Regions from separate parts of the Sporolactobacillus sp. PKPK-6 genome, predicted to be linked through region 2. Evidence: a T-box and tRNA genes for the amino acid it is inferred to sense, from the RefSeq annotation. Region 2 holds a T-box; the other holds one or more tRNA genes.
The links. The T-box of region 2 lies ahead of serS (serine--tRNA ligase). A T-box ahead of a tRNA ligase gene usually reads a tRNA of that ligase, here a tRNA-Ser.
Positions count from the first base shown of each region.

Region 1: it encodes a tRNA-Ser, which carries the amino acid that the T-box ahead of serS (serine--tRNA ligase) is inferred to sense. The anticodon was not compared.

Region 1 covers NZ_JBWXPA010000002.1:682,348-686,775, reverse strand. Annotated here, with positions in the region: rRNA gene AC1MBV_RS14140 (23S ribosomal RNA) at 1-1,223, shown strand, start outside; rRNA gene rrf (5S ribosomal RNA) at 1,297-1,413, shown strand; tRNA gene AC1MBV_RS14130 (tRNA-Ser) at 1,526-1,616, shown strand; gene AC1MBV_RS14125 (IS4 family transposase) at 1,891-3,249, opposite strand; partial or broken gene AC1MBV_RS14120 (PhzF family phenazine biosynthesis protein) at 3,403-3,525, shown strand; gene AC1MBV_RS14115 (EAL domain-containing protein) at 3,851-4,428, shown strand, end outside.
Region 2 covers NZ_JBWXPA010000001.1:1,920,982-1,925,409, reverse strand. Annotated here, with positions in the region: gene pdxS (pyridoxal 5'-phosphate synthase lyase subunit PdxS) at 1-519, shown strand, start outside; gene pdxT (pyridoxal 5'-phosphate synthase glutaminase subunit PdxT) at 533-1,108, shown strand; T-box leader at 1,159-1,383, shown strand; gene serS (serine--tRNA ligase) at 1,475-2,761, shown strand; gene AC1MBV_RS09480 (hypothetical protein) at 2,795-2,947, shown strand; gene AC1MBV_RS09475 (deoxynucleoside kinase) at 3,072-3,731, opposite strand; gene cspD (cold-shock protein CspD) at 4,153-4,353, shown strand.

The sequences.
Region 1 (4,428 bases), on a different contig from region 2:
AAGGAACTCGGCAAAATCACCCCGTAACTTCGGGAGAAGGGGTGCTCGTCGGACCTACGGGTCCGATGAGCCGCAGTGAAAAGATCCAAGCGACTGTTTACCAAAAACACAGGTTTCTGCTAAACCGTAAGGTGATGTATAGGGGCTGACACCTGCCCGGTGCTGGAAGGTTAAAAGGAGAGGTTATCCTTCGGGAGAAGCTTTGAATTGAAGCCCCAGTAAACGGCGGCCGTAACTATAACGGTCCTAAGGTAGCGAAATTCCTTGTCGGGTAAGTTCCGACCCGCACGAAAGGTGTAACGATTTGGATACTGTCTCAACGAGAGACCCGGTGAAATTATAGTACCTGTGAAGATGCAGGTTACCCGCGACAGGACGGAAAGACCCCATGGAGCTTTACTGCAGCTTGATATTGGATGTGGGTATCGTTTGTACAGGATAGGCAGGAGCCTTGGAAACCGGACCGCTAGGTTCGGTGGAGGCATCGGTGGGATACTGCCCTGACGATATCGACATTCTAACCCTGAACCGTGATCCGGTTCGGAGACAGTGTCAGGCGGGCAGTTTGACTGGGGCGGTCGCCTCCTAAAAGGTAACGGAGGCGCCCAAAGGTTCCCTCAGAATGGTTGGAAATCATTCGCAGAGTGTAAAGGCACAAGGGAGCTTGACTGCGAGACCTACAAGTCGAGCAGGGACGAAAGTCGGGCTTAGTGATCCGGTGGCACCGCATGGAAGGGCCATCGCTCAACGGATAAAAGCTACCCTGGGGATAACAGGCTTATCTCCCCCAAGAGTTCACATCGACGGGGAGGTTTGGCACCTCGATGTCGGCTCATCGCATCCTGGGGCTGAAGTAGGTCCCAAGGGTTGGGCTGTTCGCCCATTAAAGCGGTACGCGAGCTGGGTTCAGAACGTCGTGAGACAGTTCGGTCCCTATCCGTCGCGGGCGTAGGAAATTTGAGAAGAGCTGTCCTTAGTACGAGAGGACCGGGATGGACACACCGCTGGTGTACCAGTTGTTCCGCCAGGAGCATACGCTGGGTAGCTATGTGTGGACGGGATAAGTGCTGAAAGCATCTAAGCATGAAGCCCCCTTCAAGATGAGATTTCCCATGATTTTAAATCAGTAAGACCCCTTAGAGATGATGAGGTTGATAGGTCTGAAGTGGAAGCACCGTGAGGTGTGCAGCGGACAGATACTAATCGGTCGAGGGCTTAACCCAGAATACCTTGGATTCACTTGTTTTGTTTCGATTGCTTTCGTTACCGGTTTTGAAGGCTCATGCGAGCCGGAAGTCTGGCGGTCATAGCGAAGAGGTCACACCCGTTCCCATCCCGAACACGGTCGTTAAGCTCTTCTGTGCCGATGGTAATTGGGGGCTGTCCCCCTGTGAGAGTAGGTCACTGCCAGGCAATATATAATATTGATTGTGCTTCACGACATTTGTCGGTAGATCACTCCATAGTGTTTGTATCGTGGTGGAGCTAGATGATCTGAATGATAAGTTGTTGTGAAGCCTTTTTTGGAGAGCTGTCCGAGTGGCCGAAGGAGCACGATTGGAAATCGTGTAGACGGTTATTGAGCCGTCTCGAGGGTTCGAATCCCTCGCTCTCCGCTAAGGCACTGTCATAAGTGCATCATAGAAACCTCGAAAACGTTGATAAACAAGCGTTTTCGAGGTTTTTTGTTTTTTATAAACATTTAATGATAAGAAGGATAATTTAAAATCAATGGGTTCATAGAACTTACCATTTGATCAGTGTTTAGTAAGAATTCTCGCATAAATGGTTACATCTGCTTTTGTGTTTTTTTTATATTAACTAAAACTTGAAAGTTAAAAAAGCGCACCCATCCCTTGCCTGCTCTATGATTACTATGAATAATTTAGGTCAGGCCGCCGCTTTTGTCAGCTGTTTCTGGTAGCTGGTAGGTAGCTTCTCTAGAAAATTTTCGATGATGTGATGGACTGCTTGCTCAGAAAGAACATACTCGTCTTTGAAAACTTCTTGAAATAAGTCGATCAACTGCTGAAGCGTTTCGACGAAGGTCACATCCGAAAGCTCATCGACCATCAAATAAAACAACTCACCCAAAGTGCGATCGTCCACCTGTTCACGGTGCTGAACCGCAAGAAGGGAATAACTGATAGCGACCAGGGCGGTGTGCGCAAAAATCCCGTCATAAGACAAACCCTGGTATTTAGCGAGTCGAAGATAGTGCTTGCACATCTTGAAGTACACTTCAATGGACCAGCGTTTTCCATAAAGCTGGATGATTTCATCTTCAGAAAGTTGGATATCGGTTGACGCTAAGACCAGATACTCTTTGCGTTTACGACGGTTGCGGACGTATACGAGTTTCAGGGGTAAGACCTCTCCCTCAACAACCGCTTCTACAACGGTAGAAAGTAGGTAGCGTGAGCGTCCACGACGTTTTTTCTGAGCGTTGAAGATCGCTTTCACGTCCATCATTTGACCATTGAACCGGTAATAAACCTTTTTCGACCGTTTCACCATAGCGACGGTATGAAGGCCAAGTTGACGCAGCTGCTGAAACATTTTAGGACTAGAGAACCAAGAATCAAACAAAACATAGGATGCTCGGACGCCATGCCTCAGGGCAGAAGAAAGCAGTTCTCGAACCACATCAGGCGCTTTACGCTGGGCCTGAAGCTTCCGCTTTCCAGAATGGGTGCGAGCATCAGCTTTTGTACCGCATACCTGATTCTGACCCGAAAGCAAGGAAAAGGTGACCGGCAAAAAAGTGTTGCCGTCACTCCAGCCTAGTTGAAGAAACCGAAAGCCGCGCACATGCCGATGGTTGGCGTGGTCGAATTGAAACGCCGCCAGCTCCACGCGTTTCGCATGGGCGCGTTCATACATGGAATCATCCACAATGAACACAGGCTTCCGTGCCGAATCCGTCAAGGGTTTAATGAACTGAATGATCCGGCAACAGAGCAGAATCAGAAACTTTTGCCAGTTAATCTTGCCGTTGTTGAGCAGGTTGCGAAAGGTCTTATCCGAGAAGTTCAGCTGATTTTGATGCTTCAAATAATCGCGATACGCTGACTTGTTTGAAAAGACCGTGCTAATGAGATAACAGAACAGTACCCGGAAGGGGACCCCCTTTGCCTTTGTGGCGTTTGAGGCTCTCGCAAGTTGACTCAAACGAAATCGTGTAAAAAATTCCTGGACTGAAGAAGAAATTCCAAGAGATGGATGGTCATTTCGTGATATACTTTTCATGGCATGAACACTCCTCGGTTAATTGGGATTCGACACTTCAATTATACCGAGTTATCGGTGTTCTTGCTTTTATTTTTGTGCTAATCCTTTACAGGATAAGCTGTGAAGCCCATTTTTGATGTTTCAAGTTTTAGTATATTAATTTTATTATATAAGGAGTTAAACAATTCTGAGACAGCTTTTATGATGCCATCTGATGATCCAGATGATTATGATGTTCACTTGCGCTTTTTCACACCAACAAGCGAAGTTCCGATTTGCGGCCATGCTACAATAGATGACGATAAAAATCAACATGCGAAAAAGTAGTTGACAATACATAGATCTGTTCAATCTGTGTATGGTTTTCTTTTTTACGGTTTTTATGCTTTTTAGTGAATATAGGTTCACCAATTGGCTATTTGTACCGATACTAATGGCATAGACTATTTGTCCTTAATGCAGTATTATGTAGACCAAGTTCATAATAAACTTAAGGTAGAGCGAAAAAGAATAGTTGACGCGTGATTTTTAGTGAAATGAATAATTAAAATAATGACGCCCGGTTGACTTGAATACATACGAATGTAATGTTTTGGTGACTGTGAAAGAAGGTTAGTAAATGGAAACGTCAAATCTGCATTTTTTCTCACTCTTATTTATGATTGTTTGCATAATCAGTGTGCTATTAGGTACTTATGTGATTTTGAAAAATGCGAAGGATCAATTAAATCGTATTTTCTTTACTGTTTGTATGTGTTTGTGCATCTGGTCATTTGGATTTTCAATTTCTGTGATTGCACCGAGCAGTACAATCTGTTTGTTTTGGAGAAGATTTTCAGCCATTGGCTGGGGCACTTTTTACGGAGCGCTTTTGCACTTTTGTTTTATATTGACAGGAAATCAACGGATTCTTAAAAAAGTGTGGATGTATCCGGCACTTTATCTGCCTGCTGCGCTTACGGTTTATGTATTTGGTCTTTCGGCCCCCATGGCCGCTGCGCAGTATCAATTTATTAAGCGTGACGGTCTATGGGTGAATCTCGCAGTAAACAATGGCTGGGACTTTTTTTTCTATAGCTATTTCACGGTATTTTTAGTAGCGGGTCTATTGATGCTTTGGAACTGGAGAAAACATGCAACAACAAAAGATGAACAGCATCAGGCAAAGGTTATTTTTGGGGGATATGTTGTCGTTAG
Region 2 (4,428 bases):
GTCCCGTTTGTTTGCGGATGCCGCGATTTGGGCGAAGCAGCACGCAGAATTGGTGAAGGTGCGGCTATGTTGCGGACAAAGGGCGAACCAGGAACCGGAAACATTGTTGAAGCCGTGCGCCATATGCGTCTCGTGAACAGTCAAGTACGTAAAGTTGTAGCGATGGCTCCGGACGAATTGATGGTGTTTGCAAAAGAACTTGGCGCTCCTTATGAAATACTTCTGCAAATTCGTGAGGCAGGACGGCTGCCGGTTGTTAATTTTGCTGCCGGCGGTGTTGCAACTCCTGCCGATGCTGCATTGATGATGGAGCTCGGCGCGGACGGAGTGTTTGTCGGCTCAGGTATATTCAAATCGGAAAATCCGGCTAAATTTGCACGTTCAATTGTAGAGGCAACCACATACTACCAGGATTATGAACGAATTGTTGAACTGTCCAAGGGACTCGGAACGCCGATGAAGGGCATTGACATGAGCAAGCTTGAACCTGCGGAACGCATGCAGGATCGCGGAATCTGAGAGGTGAGGAACAATGTCTGTTAAAATTGGCGTGCTTGCGCTTCAAGGTGCCGTCAGCGAGCATGTTCACTCGCTTGAGGTATCAGGTGCAGAAACAGCTCTAGTTAAAAATGCCCGCGACCTGGACGGCCTGGATGGACTTGTGCTTCCCGGCGGCGAAAGTACAATGATGCGCAGAATCATGGACCGCTATGATCTATTTGAAGCAGTCAAAAATTTTGCTGAACAGAAACCTGTATTCGGCACATGTGCAGGCTTGATCTTAATGGCGAAGCAAATTGAGGGCAGACGCGGTCCCCATTTGGCTTTACTGGATATTGATGTTAAGCGAAATGCTTTTGGCCGCCAAGTCGACAGCTTTGAAGCGGATTTAGAAATAAAGGGGATTAGTGAAACGTATATCGGCGTGTTTATTCGAGCACCTTATATCAAAAGTGCCGCTGAAAATGTGGACGTGCTCGCTACGTGTGAAGGCCATATTGTGGCATGCCGACAAGGCAGATTTCTTGCCTGTGCCTTTCATCCTGAATTGACTGATGATCCCGCAATGCATCGTTACTTCGTTCGAATGGTGGAGGAATACAATTAACCGCTTGCTTTTTTTTTAACAGTAGTGTAGATTTTATGTAAGTCGAATTTATTCGCTTGATGACGGGAAAAAGTAACATTTGTCTCCTTGAATAGAGAGCCGCAGTCGGTGGAAAGCGGTGAAGGAGCAGATGCGAATCCATCCCTGAGAGTTGGATCGGAGAAGGCACCGATCACACGGATCATTACCGTTATCAATGACTAAAGCGGCCGACAAACCGCAATGCGGCATGTCGGCAATTTGGGTGGCAACGCGGGTTAAGTCTCGTCCCTTTTATTACAAGGGACGAGATTTTCTATTTTTATCTAGGAAAAGAAAAACTAAGGGCTGGCAAGGTCCAAGGTTTTCTTTAGGAGGCAGAAAACGATGCTCGATATGAAACGATTGCGAGATCATTATGATGAAATCAAGGAAAAATTAAATAAGCGGGGTGAAGATCTCTCCGACTTTCAGCGTTTTCCTGAATTGGACGACAAGCGCCGTGAACTAATCAGTCAAACGGAAGTTTTGAAAGCAAAGCGCAATGAAGTATCTGCGCAGGTTGCTGCAAAAAAAAGGGCGAAGGAAGACGCACAGGAACTGATTGTATCGATGCGCGAAGTCAGTGCCAGCATCAAGGAACTAGACGGAAAGCTAAGCCAGGTTGAAGAAGATTTGAAACAAGTGATGCTGTCGATTCCGAATGTTCCACATGAAACAGTGCCAGTAGGTGAGGATGAGAATGACAACAAACCCATTCGTTTTTGGGGAGATCCTGTAAAATTTGCTTATGAACCAAAGGCGCACTGGGATCTGGCCACTAATTTAGGTATTCTCGATTTTGAGCGTGCCGCAAAAGTAACGGGCAGCCGTTTCGTCTTTTATAAGGGACTCGGCGTTCGATTGGAACGCGCACTGATCAGCTTCATGCTTGATCTGCACGAGGATCAGCATGGCTATGAAGTAATCATGCCGCCTTATATGGTCAATCGCACGAGCATGACCGGTACCGGTCAACTGCCGAAATTTGAAGAAGATGCGTTCAAGATCGCGGATGATCGAGACTACTTCTTGATCCCGACAGCCGAGGTACCTGTAACGAATTATTATCGTGATGAGATCTTAAACGGTGATCAGCTTCCGGCTGCCTTTGCTGCCTACAGCGCCTGCTTCCGTTCTGAGGCAGGATCGGCGGGACGCGATACACGCGGAATCATCCGCCAGCACCAATTTAACAAGGTTGAGCTCGTTCGGTTTGTAAAGCCTGAGGATTCTTACAATGAACTGGAGAAGCTGACAGGTCACGCGGAAGAAGTTCTGCGTCTGCTCAATCTCCCTTACCGCGTTGTCGCAATTTGTACCGGAGACCTTGGTTTCACGGCGGCGAAGAAATACGATCTTGAAGTATGGATTCCGAGTCAGAACACATATCGTGAAATTTCTTCTTGCAGCAACTTCGAAGATTTCCAGGCACGCCGTGCGAATATTCGCTTTAGACGTACGCCGAAAGCAAAGCCTGAATTCGTACACACACTGAACGGCTCTGGTCTGGCAGTTGGACGTACGGTTGCTGCAATTCTGGAGAATTACCAGCAAGAGGACGGCAGTGTTATTATACCGGAAGCGTTGCGCCCATACATGAGAAATGTGGAGAAAATCACGCCAAAAGACTAATTTTAATTTGCTCAAAATCGCAGGAGGTGCGCCATGGCTCTTCATCAGAAAGTGAACACGGACGCCAGATTAACGAAGATGATTGATGATCTTGGTATTACCCTTAATCCCAACGAACCAAAGGCTTCCAAAGATAAGAAAAGCCAGGATGAAAAAAAGAATACCACAGACGAAGATACAAAATAAAAAACGTGCAAATACGGTTTTAACCCGTACTTGCGCGTTTCATTTTTTTTTACAAACAGAAATTAGCGATATCTAGGAAAGAAAAACTAAGGGTTGGACGAGACGTCCGAACCTTGGTTTTTCTTTAAACATTGCACTCTGCTTTATCTTTCAACAAATCCTGGATATGTGCTGCAATTGCATCCGCAGATTTAGGATCATTGACGATGTCGTAGTCTTCGATATCAATTTTCAGTACCGGGCAGATTGAAAAATGGCTGATCCATTGCTCATAGCGATGAAACATTTCCTCCCAGTAACTGCGCGGCGTTTCTTTTTCCATTCCGCGTCCGCGTCGGCCAATTCGATTGATGGTCGCGTCCAATGAACCGTGGAGATAGATTAATAAGTCTGGATGGCGGAAATAAGGTGTCATCACCATGGCTTGAAAAAGGCTGGTATAAGTCTGATAATCTGCTTCAGACATTGTTCCTTTATCATGATGCATTTTCGCAAAAATACCGGTGTCTTCATAAATAGAGCGATCTTGAATATAATTGTCGGCGCTCGTCATGATCTTCTGCGTTTCCTTGAAGCGTTCCCCGAGAAAGAAGATTTGCAGATGAAATGCCCAACGTTTGAAATCCTTATAAAATAGGTCAAGATAGGGGTTTCCGTCAACTTTCTCAAAAGAGGTACGATATCCCAAACGACTTGCTATAGCAGTGGCGAAAGTTGTTTTACCGATCCCGACCATCCCGGCGACCGATATTAATTTATTCGATGATGTTTCGGAGTTGATCATTCATGACGTCCTCTCTTATACGATTTATTAAGTGTATCACCTAAAAAGTGCAAAAAAAAGTGAAAAAAGTTGAATAATGTCGATTGACGATGTATAAAAAATGCGAATTTGGTCGATTATGAGAATAGCGCAAGAACCAAATTAATGATCGAAGCACTTGACAGCAAAATGTTGATACATCAAGGTAGTATCCGCTTACAAAAATGTGATTTCATTGACACATAATGGTGATTGTGCTATATTGTAATAAACCATTTTACTACTTAATATAAGATCTGGATGTAAGAATGAAGACCCTTCCTCGAAGTGTAGTAGTTTTTACTTCTGGAAAGGTCTGTTTTTATATGCAAGCTTTTTGTTAACTGGTGGATGGTTTTAGTTCACGCGCGGGCAGCGCAACGTTTTAGGGAGGCAGTTACACATGCAAAACGGTAAGGTAAAATGGTTCAACGCAGAAAAAGGCTACGGTTTCATTGAAGTTGATGGCGGAAATGATGTATTCGTACACTATTCTGCAATCGAAGGCGACGGTTTCAAAACGCTTGAAGAAGGTCAAGAAGTTAGCTTCGACATTGTTGAAGGCAACCGCGGACCTCAGGCAGCAAACGTTACAAAACTGTGATCTTCGGCCATAACCGATGATGCGGAAGCAGTCCTCTCTAAAAAAGGGCTGCTTTTATTTGTGCCCCAAAGGCTG